One region of the Pedobacter sp. SG908 genome, then DNA from elsewhere that is predicted to be linked to it. Evidence: riboswitches for the same ligand, from Rfam matches in the RefSeq annotation. Region 1 holds a riboswitch; the other holds the start of a gene.
The links. A riboswitch is a leader RNA that binds a small molecule or an ion and turns the genes downstream of it on or off. The one in region 1 is predicted to bind cobalamin.
Positions count from the first base shown of each region.

Region 1 (7,416 bases):
CGACATAACTTCCGGCAGGATAATTTTTCCCTGCAACGGTAAATGAAGCGGTTGCTTTTTGAACCACAATTCCTGTTCTGATCAAAGCATTTAAAAATTTAACTGCAGAATTAAAATCAGGTTGATCGGCACTTAAAATGTATCCGCGAGGATCTCTGTTCGCCGGAGCCTTCATCACCGTATCAAAAGCTTTCATACTGATCTGCCGTCTTGGCCCAAAATCGGCATCTCCCCCTGCAATTGCGGTACCTTTTTCGCCTTTTGCAGCGTTGTTAATGGCTTCAATTTTCTTTGGAGAGAACGACCAGGTATCTTTTTTACCTCGTTCTATCGAATTTCTGCCCATCTGATAAATGTTATACAACAATTCATCGCGGTAACGTTGTGCATAATTTAAAACAGCATAATTTAGTGATACCGAATAATCGATCGAGTTTTTAAAGTACCATTTCCTCGGGGTAATCGGGTTTGGCGAATCGCCATTCGGTAATAATCTCGACGGAACTAACGGAATTTCAGAAGGAGTAGGGTTCCCGATAATTTCGGTCAAGAGCCCAATCATATTGTGAAAATATGTGGTGGTTCTTAGTCCGCCATTATACCAGGTAGAATAAACCGATCCCCCGCGTTGGGTATAACCAGGTTTATTTTCCACATTCATTCGGTTGTGCATGGCTGCACCAACCGCATCTAAACTGGTTAGTAAGGTTGGGTCGAAAACGTAATTGAACGGATCGCGGTAGGGAGGCCCAGCAACAACAGTTCCTGCCGGGCCAGCCTGATGGTGGTTATACATAATCTGAGGGATCCATTCCACAAAAAGCTGGCGACCAATATTCTGTGTTTCTTTAAGGTTTAGCATAAAGAAATCGCGGTTATTATCATGGCCTGCATATTTTTCATATAAAACGGGTAAGCCTGAGGTTGTTCTTTTCTTGGGATCTTTCTCTCTCATGTACCAATTGCTCACCAATTCTTGCCCATCAGGGTTGGCATGGGTAAACAAAATGATTACATTATCCAAAATACGCAGGGTTTCCGGATCTTTTCTGGAGGCAAATTCATAAGCGGTTTCGATTAGTTGATGTGCACCCACTACTTCGTTGGCATGTAAACCACCATCTATCCAAACTACTGCTTTACCTTCCTGGGCTAATGCTTTTGCCTGCTCGGGTGTAATTTCAGCATGCGCCAGTTGTTGCGAAATTTCCTTGTAACGGTCTAATTTCTTCAGGTTTTCGGGCGAAGAAACAATCAGCATATATTGGCTTCTGCCTTCTTCGGTTTTGCCAATATCAACCAGTTTAATGCGGTCAGAACTTGCCGCGAGTTTCTTAAAGTAAGCTTCTGTTTGGGTATAATTGGCCAATTGATAATCGTCGCCGATATCAAAACCAAAATGAGATTTTGGCGTTGGCACTTCCTGTGCCAATACAGCACAGCTATTTACCATTAAAAAAGCAACAAAAAGCCTTTTAAAGTAGATTTTTATCATAATAGTTTAGTTAGGTAATCAAATATAATAGAGAATAAGCGCCAAAAACGGCTTGCTGTAAATTTGTTACAAGTTTTAAATCCTAATCCATACATTTGTCCTGATGTAAGTTCTTAACTTTATTTTTCATCAACCGATACAGGTTCCCGGAATTACACCCGGGATTAATAGGGAATCGTGTGCAAATCACGAGCTGTCGCGCAACTGTAAATTCTGTCTTTTACCAAGAGACAACGGTCTTATCATTCATGCCACTGTGCCGTTTACCGGGATGGGAAGGCGATAAGATCGGGAATAAGTCAGGAGACCTGCCTATATTGAATTGACGGTACTTTCGCGTTATAAAGTAATTGGTCAGGTCTGATTGTACACGATAAAATTAAAATTTTATATACTTGCTTTAAGCTTTTGGCTGATGAGCAGGTTGTTTGTGCCCAAACCTTTCCCTTTAATTTTTAACATAGAGTATTACAAAATAGTGCTTTAAGAGCTTTTAAACGATTTATTTACTTAATCTTTAAAAGAGATGCTAACGCAAAATCTGGGCTATCCGCGAATAGGTAGCCAAAGGGAATTAAAGAAAATCTGCGAAAATTATTGGGCAGATAAAACTGGGTACAAAAATGTGCTTCAGGTGGGAAAAAACATTCGCCACGAAAACTGGAATCTTCAAAAAGAAGCTGGAATTGATATCATTCCCTCGAACGACTTTTCTTTTTATGATCATGTGCTCGACCATTCGTTAACTTTTGGTGCGATACCGAAAAGGTATAACGAAGTGATCCTGAAAAAAGGGAATTCGGAGCTTGATCTCTATTTTGCCATGGCCAGGGGTTATCAAAAAGAAGGATTAGATGTGGTAGCGATGGAAATGACCAAATGGTTCGATACCAATTACCATTACATCGTTCCTGAGTTTTACAAAAACCAGCCTTTTAAACTCTTCTCTACCAAAATTATCGATGAGTTTTACGAAGCAAAACAATTAGGCATTACTACAAAACCTGTTTTAATCGGCCCGGTATCTTACCTTTTATTGGGAAAAGAAAAAGAAGTTGGCTTCGAAAAAATCGATCTGATCAAAAACCTGCTTCCGGTATATATCGAGATTTTATCTCGCTTAGATGCCTTGGGTGTAGAATATGTTCAGTTTGATGAGCCGTTTTTAACTTTAGACCTTACCGAAAAAGACAAAAAAGCTTATGAATATGTTTATAAAGAAATTAGAAAAGCTTTTCCAAGGTTAAAGATCGTTTTAGCAACTTATTTCGAAGGTTTAGGCAACAATCTTGCCTTAACTACTTCATTGCCTGTAAATGTTTTACATATCGATCTGGTACGCGCTGAAGGTCAATTGATAGATGTTTTAGCTTCGTTAAAAGAAGATACCATCCTTTCATTAGGTTTGGTAGACGGAAGAAACATCTGGAAAAATGATTTCGAGAAATCTGTTTCAATCATTAACCAGGCTGTAGAAAAAAGAGGGCTGGATAAGGTGTGGATTGCCCCATCTTGTTCCCTAATACACTCGCCGGTTGATTTAGACAATGAAACCAATGAACAAAACCTTTCGGCCGAAATTAAACAGTGGCTGGCTTATGCGAAACAAAAAATTGCTGAGGTAGTTACCTTAAAAAAACTCATCACCAACGAAAGCCCTGCATCTACCCTGCAAAAGCTTGAAGAAAATAAGAATGCGATTGCTAACCGTAAAGTTTCTAAAATCATCCACAATCCTGAAGTTAAACAACGTGTTTTAGCATTAAAAGAGCAGGACGCAGAGCGTTTAAGCCCATTTTCTAGCAGAAAAATTAAACAACAGCAACTCAATCTACCAAGTTATGCCACTACAACCATCGGCTCATTTCCGCAAACTGCAGAGGTAAGAAGCTGGAGAGCAAAACTTAAAAACGGAACTTTTACCATTGAAGAATATGATGACCTCATAGCAAAAGAAACCGCAAAAGCGGTAAACTGGCAGGAAGAAATCGATCTGGATGTTTTGGTTCATGGCGAATTTGAGCGCAACGATATGGTTGAATACTTTGGTGAACAGCTAGATGGTTTCGCCTTCTCTAAAAACGGTTGGGTACAGAGTTATGGTTCACGCTGTGTAAAACCTCCTATTATTTTTGGTGATGTTTCGCGCCCAAAACCTATGACAGTAAAGTGGACCGCCTATGCGCAGTCACTTACCACAAAATACATGAAAGGTATGTTAACCGGTCCTGTAACCATCTTACAATGGTCGTTTGTACGTAATGATCAACCTAGATCAGAAACCTGTACTCAGATTGCCCTGGCCATCCGCGATGAGGTTTGCGATCTGGAAAATGCAGGTATTAAAATCATCCAGATTGATGAACCAGCCATTAGAGAAGGTTTACCATTACGCAAAGCTGATTGGCAAACTTACCTGAACTGGGCGGTTAAAGCCTTTAAAATTTCGGCAAGCGGCGTGAAAGACGATACGCAGATCCATACGCACATGTGTTACTCTGAGTTTAACGATATCATCCAGAACATCGCCGATATGGATGCAGATGTAATCACCATCGAAACTTCACGTTCGCAGATGGAATTATTAGACGCATTTGCCGATTTTAAATATCCAAACGAAATCGGCCCCGGGGTATACGACATTCACTCTCCAAGGGTTCCGAAGAGGGAAGAAATGGTTCAATTGCTTAAAAAAGCAAAAGCTGTTATTCCCTCCGGGCAACTCTGGGTAAACCCAGATTGCGGTTTAAAAACCCGTGGATGGGATGAAACCAAAAAAGCTTTGATAGAAATGGTTGAAGCCGCAAAAGAAATGCGTAAAACCGAAGAGGTGCTTGCCACAGATCTTCAGGTAAATTAATGCTAATTTTGCTACGGAGGTAGAGGGAGCACAGATTTCTTGCTAAACCATATCATTGTGGCAAACCTTTTACTTTGGCAATTTTCTACTAAAAATAACTAGAAAGTTGCCAAAGCTTTTTACAGCACCTATATTTAACCCATGACCCTAGAAGAAAGAATAGAAAATTCTAAAACCAGCATTTTTAAAGCCGTTTTCCCTAATACAACAAACCATTACGACACTCTTTTCGGTGGAACAGCCATGCATTTAATGGACGAAGTTGCTTTCATTACCGCAACCCGTTTTAGCCGTCAGATTATGGTTACTGTAAGCAGCGACAGGATAGACTTTAAAAAACCAATCCCCGCAGGCACTATCGTAGAGCTTATCGGCAAGGTAAAGCATGTGGGTAATACCAGTTTAAAAGTGAACGTAGAAATTTATATTGAGCAGATGTATGCCGAAGGAAGAGAATTGGCCGTTCATGGCGATTTTACTTTTGTGGCGATCGATGAAAATAAAAAGCCGGTTCAAGTGATCAAATAATCTAATAACCTCGGCAGAAAAGATGTAAAAAATCATAACGCCCAAATTTTTAAATTTGACTATGGAACATCAACTTTCTGAGGAAGACTTAAAAAATATTGCCAAGCAATTGGCTTGTCCTGAAGGCGAACACGGCATTAAAACAGGCGAAATGATGCATGCCAATAATATCGGCATGACCACTTCTGCAATTGAGGCATTAAACCTTCAAAACAATGAAACGGTTTTAGAAATCGGTCATGGTAACGGCGGACATATTGCTCAACTATTGTTAAAAGCAGAGAACCTAGCTTATTTTGGTGCTGATATTTCTGCAACTATTATTGCAGAAGCCGAAAAGATCAATCAGGATTTCATCACAAAAGGAAAAGTCCACTTTCAGTTAACAGATGGCGTTACATTACCATTTGATGATGATCGGTTCGATAAAGTTTTTACGGTTAATACGATATATTTTTGGACAAATCCAAGTGAATACCTCAGCGAAATTAAGCGGATATTAAGACCTGACGGCACTTTGGCTATATGTTTTGCTGATAAAACTTTCATGCAAAACCTGCCTTTTACTCCTTATGGCTTTACACTTTACGAAGTAGAAACTGTAAAAGAACTATTAGAAAAAGCGGGGGTTACCATTAAAAATACGCTTAAAAAATTAGAGCAGGTACAAAGTAAAACCGGCGAACGGGTAGAAAGAGAATATTATGTTGTAACAGCTCATGCATAATCATAGTCCTCGTTAAAAACGAGGATTAGATAGAATAGCTATTGTATCGCTTATATGAGTATTGAACTGCTTTAAGATTCCCGCATGCGCGAGAATGACGCCAATACCAAGGTCTTTCTCGATGTTCGCTTAATACAAAATCAGATATAAATAGGCGTAAACCACCGGAGCAGCCAATAATAACCCATCAAAACGATCTAACAACCCGCCATGGCCCGGTAATAAACCACCGCTATCTTTGGTATCCAAACTGCGTTTAAGCATCGATTCTACTAAATCTCCTAAAGTACCAAAGCTCGCAATCAATACCGCCATACCAATCCAAACCCAAACAGGGCTTTCGGTAAATAGAAATGACAAGCCAAAAGCGACCAAAACACTGGTGAACATGCCTCCGAAAAAACCTTCCCAGCTTTTCTTTGGCGAGTGGCGCTCAAATAATTTACGTTTACCGTATTTTACACCAAAAAGATAAGCACCTGTATCATTGGCCCAAAGCATCAGTAAAAATGCCAGCGGAAGATGAAAGTTATATTCGTTCCAGTTTTTCAAAAAGCCCAGGGCATGAAAAAAACAGAAAGGAATGGTTACATAAACAAAGCCAACAAAAGTGTACGAGATGTTGGCGAATGGAATTTTGTTCTTTTTATATAGCTCAGTAATAAAAACCGAGAAAATTAGTGGGATACAAAGTAGCAAATACTTCACATCATATTTAAGGTAGTGTAGGCCTGCCGCCATCAAAAATATTAATGACCCCGCTGCCAAACCGATATTACGGTGTGGCCTGATGCCAGAGTTTTTAATCAGCTTGTAAAATTCAAACAAAGCCAAAACACTTAAAACAAGATAAAAGATGGTAAAAGTGTAGCTCCCCAGAAGGATAGAGCCAAGCATTACAATGGTAAAAAAGAAAGCGGTTATTGCCCTGGTTTTCATTTAAGGTAGGAAGTAAAGGGTGTAAAGTTTAAGATCATCATCACTATTCAATTTCGTTTTCAACAATGTATTCTATGGCTTTATCGAAATCTACCTTATTCACCAAAACATTTATTTCGCCAATATTATATGCTGAGAGCTGTTTATTTATCGTTACTGCCGGAATTCCGGCTTCTGTTAATCCCTGTTTTAATACCTCGGCCGCAAAGGCATCGCTGGTGGTATATACTTTAACCCAATTTTCGCTCACGTGTTGCGTTATCTTTAAAAATTTTGAACAAAGCTATGGTAATTATTGCACTAATTAAATAGCCATACCATGGAAAACCGATCGGTTCATCAGCTTTATCAAGTGGCATGTGATGCTTTTGCATGTAAAAAGCCGCGCAAACCGCATAAGCATTGTTTAAGAAGTGCGCCAGCATGGCATACCAAATACTTCCGCTGTAATAATACAGGTAGCCAAAACCTGCACCCAATAACATACGTGGCACAAAACCATAAAACTGCACATGGATGGCACTGAAAATAATGGCTGATAACCAAATTGCAATGTGTGGATTATCAAAAGCCCTGGTTAACGATCGTTGCACGCCTCCACGGAACATTAATTCTTCACCAATTGCAGGTATAACAGCAATCATGACAAGGTTTACAATAAAATCGAAATTACTGCGCACAGTGATCAATTGAATTGTCATTTTCATTGCAATAGCCTCCTTTTCTTTCATCCATTGTTCTATCTTATGCAAAAAATCAGGCAAAATCATTTTCTGGTTCCATATCACAGTCCATTCCATAAACGGCATGCTTAATATCATTATAGCCAGCACAAGCACAACCAACAAGAATTTTGGCTGCTTGAAA
Region 1 is NZ_JAAOYY010000002.1:391,099-398,514, forward strand. It holds gene FHT21_RS16635 (M14 metallopeptidase family protein) at 1-1,495, opposite strand, end outside; cobalamin riboswitch at 1,619-1,826, shown strand; gene metE (5-methyltetrahydropteroyltriglutamate--homocysteine S-methyltransferase) at 2,022-4,355, shown strand; gene FHT21_RS16645 (acyl-CoA thioesterase) at 4,497-4,883, shown strand; gene FHT21_RS16650 (class I SAM-dependent methyltransferase) at 4,945-5,610, shown strand; gene FHT21_RS16655 (phosphatidate cytidylyltransferase) at 5,740-6,549, opposite strand; gene FHT21_RS16660 (DUF2007 domain-containing protein) at 6,593-6,799, opposite strand; gene FHT21_RS16665 (CPBP family intramembrane glutamic endopeptidase) at 6,780-7,416, opposite strand, start outside.

Region 2 (7,416 bases), on a different contig from region 1:
CAATTGCAAGGTATGTCCAGAGTTCTTGAATTAAGAATATATCTACATACTTTTTATATATGGTTGTATAAAGCACTAAATCGCTTAAAAATAAACTCAATAGCGGAAAAGCGAATGCTTTAAGATGATCTTTAAAATATGCTCCTCCAAATAAAGCTACCGCTCCTATTGATGAAAAATTAGCAAACTTTAATTCATCTGAGTTAAATGTTACCAGCAAACGGAAAGCCGTTATTGCCAATATCATTAACAACAAAATTAAAGTACGTGGATTAAATTTTAAATGAGACATCCTATTTTTGGTTAATATGTATACTGCAAAGTTAAATTTTATTAGTGTATATTAAAAATTACTCCGGTATTAAAGTTGAAACCTAAGCTATTGTAACCAATAATCTCGTTGTATTTTTCGTTCAGGATGTTTTTGGCATCAAAAAACAGTTTTACACGTTTTTTAGCCAAAGCATATTCTGCATAAGCATTTAACAATTTATAAGCAGGTAAATTATCTACCGTGTAAGTCGTAAAATTACCATCGTTACGTTTACCAAAGTAACGGTAATTTGCGCTTACATATAAATTGCTCGTAGCCTGCGCACCTGCAGTGATCCCAAATGTATGTTTTGGTCTGCGGAAAAGATAGTTGGCAACCGCATTATCAACAAAATTGAACTCATTCCCTTCTACGTAAGCATAATAACCATTGATATTGAACACACTGAATTTAACTGCTGGTTCAACCTCGAAACCTTTGGTTTTCTGACTTACCTGGTTAATATATCCATTAGGATAAGCATAAATGATTGCATCGGTTAAATCTCGCTTATAACCTGCTAAACGTAAGCTAAATTTGTCGTCAGCAAAGCTAAAATTAACACCAGCTTCGTAATTCTTCGATTTCTCAGGCTTTAAGTTCAAATTAGCACCAAACTGACCAAAAAGCATGTTCAAGGTAGGCACTTTAAATGCTGTTGAAACAGTTCCAAATAACTTTATTTCCTTAATGATGTTGATACTTGGGGTAATTGAGTAAGTATAGTTTTCGCCATATTGTTCGTGTTTATTGTAACGTCCGCCAACTTCAAGATTAAATACACTTAAATCGTGTAAGAATAAAGATCCATAAGCAGCAAAAATATTGGTTTCCGGTTTATTGGTTGCTGATGATAATTTCATCACGCGGTTATCGATACCCACCAATAAATCTAATTTATTTCCCAATTTTTGGTTGTAGAATAAATCCAACAACGATACGCGACCTTCGTTAACACTAGGATATTGGCTGTGTGCATCGTTTCTGGTGCTTTCAAAACTATAGTTCAAGGTTACTTTACCGGTAGCAAATTCATATTTGGCATTAGTACCTGCAGCAAAGTTTTTCAAAATCGAATAATTGTTTGCATCGGTAAAAGCACCACCATCAAATTTATAATTGCCATAATAATAACGCACAAATGGATTTACAGAGAAATGATTATCCAATTTGATTCCGAAGTTCGCATTTAGGGCGTCGGTTTTGAAACCATCTTTATCAAATATAGCTGCACTTCCCATTGGGGTTGCTGCTTCTGAAATCCCATCGGTTTTAGCATGGGTATAGTTAATGTTATAAGAAAAACCTTCAACTCCACCGTTTAAACCAATGGTTCCTTTATAAGTTTCGTAACTCCCTGCACTGGCCACACCATAAATGGTATTTCCTTTTGGGCCACCTTTTTTGGTGATAATATTGATTACCCCTGCAACGGCATCAGAACCATAAATGGTAGACTGGCCGCCTCTTAAAATTTCGATGTGATCAATCTGATCAATAGAAATCAATCTTAAATCGAATGCACCTCCGTTTCCTGATGGATCGTTCTGTACAATACCATCAATTAAAACCACCGCATAAGCACTTCCTGCACCCCTAAAAAACACCGATTTGTTTAATCCTGGGTTGCTGCTTGCGCCCGCTACAATAATCCCTGCCTGCTCACTAATAAGTTCTGGCAATGATTTCCCGTTACTGCGATCCAATACTTCGCGACTGATGATAGTGACCACTTTTCCAGTCTGAGATTGTTTCTGGTCATTTTTGGTTGCAGAAATTACAACATCTTTGAGCTGCAAACTATCTTGAGTTTGAGCATTAGCCACCTGGCCAATCATTAACTGTGCGAGCCCCAGCCCTGCTACAGTTAGCATACTTTTTTTGTTCATTTGATTGTGAGTTTTGCCCACAGCCAACAGATTAGAAAAGGAAATGAAAATACGAACAACGTTAATATCTCAATCCAAGCTTCAATCCCCGAAAGCTATGAAATTAAACGCTAAAGGCAGGTCTTCTGACTTACTCCCGTTTTTTCTGTCTTCCCGCTCAGTAGTTAATTGGGCAGTGACTTAAGAATTGAAAAACGTTATAGAGCTTACAGCTGCGGGACAGTTACAGATTTACACTGTATTCCCTTTTAATCCCGGATGTAAAGCCGGAAACCAAAAGCGCTGCAAAAGTAACAAAATTAAACAACATGTAAAATGGATGATGGAAAATGGTGATTTTAATAGAAAAAGCTAAATTAGGAATCAAATTTCCACTCATGAAAAGGATTTTAATTATTGCATTTTCGTCAATCAGTATATTTGCTATGGCACAAAAAACCGATACTGTTTTTCTCAGGAAACTGATGGAGTCCAAACCAGAACTTTTTTCTTCAATACTTAACCATCCTGATAAAAACCAGGTTCAAATCCTTTATACCCAGGTTAACCGTGATGTAAAAAATAGACCTACTTTTAAAACGTTTAGCTATAATTTAGATCCGCACCATTATTTTTACCCTGCAAGTACTGTTAAACTCGCTGCAGTGATTTTTGCCCTGGAGAAAATAAACCGGTTAAAAAACACGGGATTAACAGCTAAAAGCACCATGATTACCGATAGTGCCTATAAAGGGCAAACGAAAGTTTTAACAGACACAAGTGCTAAAAATGGGCTTCCATCGATAGAACATTACGTTAAAAAGATTTTGCTTACCAGCGATAACGATGCCTTTAACCGTTTATTCGAATTTATCGGCCGGGCAGAAATTAACGAAAAATTGAAAGCAAATGGATTAAACGATAGTCGCATTTTAAACCGCTTGGCCATTGGTGATGCCGGAGAATCGGCCAAACACACCAACCCTATTAAATTTTACAATGGCAGTCAATTGGTGTATGATCAACCGGCACAATACGATCCAAAAGACTACGAACTGCAGTTAACTAATCTGGTAATGGGTAAAGGCTATTTGGACAGTGCCGATAAATTGGTAAATAAACCATTTAGTTTGGCAGGAAAAAATGCCTTGGCCATCAATGATCAACAAAAACTGATGCAGAAATTAATTTTTCCTGAGGCTTTTCCAACTAATGAAAGGTTTAACCTGACTGCAGAAGATTATAAGTTGATTTATACCTACATGAGCAAATATCCAACGGAAAGCGATTATCCTAAATACGATCATAATGAATTTTGGACAACCTATGCGAAGATGCTGTATTATGGAAGAGAAAAGATAACACCAGCCCCAAACATTAGAATTTTTAACAAGTATGGTGATAGCTATGGCTACATCATTGATAATTCTTATTTCGTTGATTTTAAAAATAGAATTGAGTATTTCTTAACGGCGGTGGTACAAAGCAACGAAGATGGTATATTTAACGACAATAAATATGAATACGATACTGTTTGTTTCCCCTTTATGAAGAACTTGGGCAAAAGCATTTATGAAGTAGAATTAAACCGCAAGAAAATGCACCGAACAGATCTTAGCAAATTTAAACTTGATTATTCCTACTAAGATTAAAACCTTTCAGTCCTTTTCAGGTTTATAGCGTAGAAATTGTATAAAAAACTATACATTAATTAAAAAATAATATATTCGCATTTCAAAATTAAAGAATACATCTCTAATGGCTAAATTATTAATAATTGACGATGAGCGTGCGATAAGGAGTACCTTACGCGAAATTCTAGAGTATGAAAATTACGATGTTGAAGATATCGATAACGGTATTGACGGTCTCGAAATGATCAAAAAAGGAAATTTCGATCTGGTACTTTGCGATATCAAGATGAATAAGATGGATGGTATGGAAGTGCTCGAACAGGCACAGATCATTAAACCAGATTTACCATTCATTATGATATCTGGTCATGGAACAGTTGAAACTGCAATTGAAGCCAGTAAAAAAGGAGCTTTTGATTTTATTTCGAAACCACCTGATTTAAACCGTTTACTGATTACTGTCCGTAATGGTTTAGACAGGGGAAATTTAGTTACCGAAACCAAGGTTTTAAAACGTAAAGCAAGTAAAACCCGTGAGATTTTAGGCGAATCGGAAAGCATTTCTAAAATTAAGGAAACCATTGAGCGTGTTGCGCCTACCGAAGCCCGTGTATTAATTACTGGCGCAAATGGTAGCGGTAAAGAATTGGTAGCCCGTTGGTTACACGAAAAATCGAATCGTGCCGATAGTCCTTTAATTGAGGTAAATTGTGCTGCTATTCCATCAGAGCTGATTGAAAGTGAATTGTTTGGTCACGAGAAAGGTTCATTTACCTCTGCTGTTAAGCAACGTATCGGTAAATTTGAGCTGGCTAATGGCGGAACTTTATTTTTGGACGAGATTGGCGATATGAGCCTCTCTGCCCAGGCAAAAGTTTTACGTGCTTTGCAAGAACATAAAATTTCGCGTGTGGGTGGTGAAAAGGAAATTGAAGTAAATGTTCGTGTTTTAGCAGCAACCAATAAAGATTTATTGAAAGAAATTGAAGATGGTAACTTCCGTATGGATTTGTATCACCGGTTAAATGTAATCAATATCCATGTTCCACATTTAACAGAGCGAACTGATGATATCCCTGTTATTGCCCAGAACTTTTTAGAAAGTATCTGCAGCGATTATGGAATGCCCGTTAAGAAAATAAACGATGGCGGAATGGCTGCCCTAAAAGCTTTGCCTTGGACAGGTAATGTACGTGAGTTACACAATATGATTGAGCGTTTGATTATTTTAAGCGATAAGGTTATTACCGAAAATGACGTGCGTGCCTTTGCTAATCCGGGTGGTGGTACAAATATTGGCGCCGCAAGCAGTGCGCAGATTGCGGGTGCTGGTGGATTGAGTCTATCCTCTTCTTTCGATTCTTTCAATAATTTTCAGGATTATAAAGATCACGCGGAACGTGAATTCATCAAATTCAAACTGGAAAAAAACAACTGGAATGTATCAAAAACAGCTGATGAAATTGATATCCAAAGAAGTCACTTATATAGTAAAATTGAAAAGTTTGGTTTAAAGAGAGCTGAGTAAAGTGTAACTATTTTAAGGAGAAAACAAAAAATATTGTCATCCTGAGCCTGTCGAAGGAAAAATATTTTTTGTTTTCGACTATAAAAGTCTTCGACAAGCTCAGACTGACAACTTAAATTAAAGATTTCTGAAATGACGATCTTGGAGAACTTAGAGCTACCCCATATAATCATTCTGCCTCATCAGCAACGCCCTGTATTTATTAAAAATTGCTGTTTTAGAGACAAAACCTAAATATTGGTTCTGCACGGTAAGCACTGGTAAAATCCATACATTATCCTGTTCCATTTTCTCCAGTACCATTTTAAGATCATCATTTTCTGTAATCGTATTCGGTGCAGGCTGAACCAAATGAGAAGCTCTTAAATTCCCCTTATCAGGATGATTGATCATCTCATTAAATAGTTCTTCCATGTAAATTATCCCCTTAAAATCGCCCAGTTCGTCTGTTACAGCACAAATGTTTTTATGCGATTGCATAATCTCGTTCATCTTAACTGAAATCAGATCGTTCATATATAATTGAGGATAGGTTTTCTCGATCAAATACTTTAGTTTCATCTGGTTTAAAACTGTTGTATCCTTATCCTCATGAGATAGTAGCTCTCCCTTATCGGCCAGTGCTTTGGTATAAATAGAATGTTTTTGCGAGCTGCGGTTAATGGCGTAAGAAATCGCAGTGGTTATCATCAATGGCACCATTAAAACATATCCCCCAGTAATTTCGGCAATCAGGAAGATACCCGTTAATGGGGCATGCATAATCGAGCCTAAAGCAGCGGCCATACCTGCAACAATAAAGTTCGAAACATTCAATTGCGCTATTCCCGATAAATTCACGACATAAGCAAATATAAACCCGATTAATCCGCCCATAATTAAACTGGGCGCAAATGTACCACCATTACCACCTGCACCTAAGGTAACAAGGGTGGCAATTGATTTCATAAAAATGGTCACTACCGTAAACAGTACTACCACAGCCGAAATTGAGCTATAATCGGCAAAAATACTATTATTGATTACCGTATGATAATCACCTTTTAGTAAGCCTTTTATGGTGATATACCCTTCACCATATAGCGTAGGAAATAGAAATACCAAAGCGCCAAGCATTAAACCGCCTACAATTACTTTGGTATAAGGATGTTTTATTTTATAGAATAATCCTTTTACCGCATAATTTGCTTTGGTAAAATAGATCGAGAACAAACCAATAAAACAAGCCAGTATTACATAATAGAATAAAGCATTTACCTTCCACCCTTCTGTAACCAGAAAGAAAAGCTGCTGGGTATAAAATAATCTTGCCACTACCGCTGCCGTTGCGGCCGATAACAGAAGGGGAATAAATGCCGGAATGGTAAACTCAGGCAATAGAATTTCGATGGCAAAAACAATCCCTGCTACCGGGCTATTAAATGCCCCTGCAATACCAGCTGCCGCACCACAGGCCACCAGCATGGTAATTTCGCGGTATGATAAGCCCAAAATACGGCCAAGATTGGAGCCTATTGCCGATCCACTGGTAACAATTGGTGCCTCCAAACCTGTTGAACCACCAAAGCCTACCGTAACGGCTGCGGTAATAATCTGCGAATAAATATTGTGTGCTTCTACCTTACTCGATTTTTTCGAAATGGCATAAAGTAAAGGGGTTAAACCTGTTTCGAATTTTGTTTTACGGATAAAGTATTTGATGTACAAAACCGTTAGAAAAATACCGATCATCGGAAATATAAAGTACAAATAGTATTTATATTTCCAGTGCCAGTCTGACTGAAGAAATTCTTCGATATGGTGGGTTAAACTTTTTAAAACGGCAGCTGCGAGTCCTGCTAAAATCCCGACAATTACAGCAAGGATAATTAAGAAATTACGGTTTGATATTTTAGATTTTCGGTACTGGTTAATCTTATCAAGGTAATTTACAAATCTGATGTACATTCTATTGTTTTTTAATAGAGGGCGAATACCAAAAGTAAGAAAAACAACGAAACGCGCCAATTTAAAGGGCTGTTTTATGCATCAAATTTATCCAATAGCTTAATTAAAGTCGCAAAATCTTTTGGG
Region 2 is NZ_JAAOYY010000001.1:2,371,749-2,379,164, forward strand. It holds gene FHT21_RS09725 (DUF6580 family putative transport protein) at 1-292, opposite strand, end outside; gene FHT21_RS09730 (TonB-dependent receptor) at 334-2,202, opposite strand; cobalamin riboswitch at 2,300-2,495, opposite strand; gene FHT21_RS09735 (serine hydrolase) at 2,580-3,827, shown strand; gene FHT21_RS09740 (sigma-54 dependent transcriptional regulator) at 3,940-5,343, shown strand; gene FHT21_RS09745 (chloride channel protein) at 5,500-7,290, opposite strand; gene FHT21_RS09750 (RluA family pseudouridine synthase) at 7,365-7,416, opposite strand, start outside.
Region 2: another riboswitch for cobalamin. It lies ahead of FHT21_RS09730 (TonB-dependent receptor); the one in region 1 lies ahead of metE (5-methyltetrahydropteroyltriglutamate--homocysteine S-methyltransferase).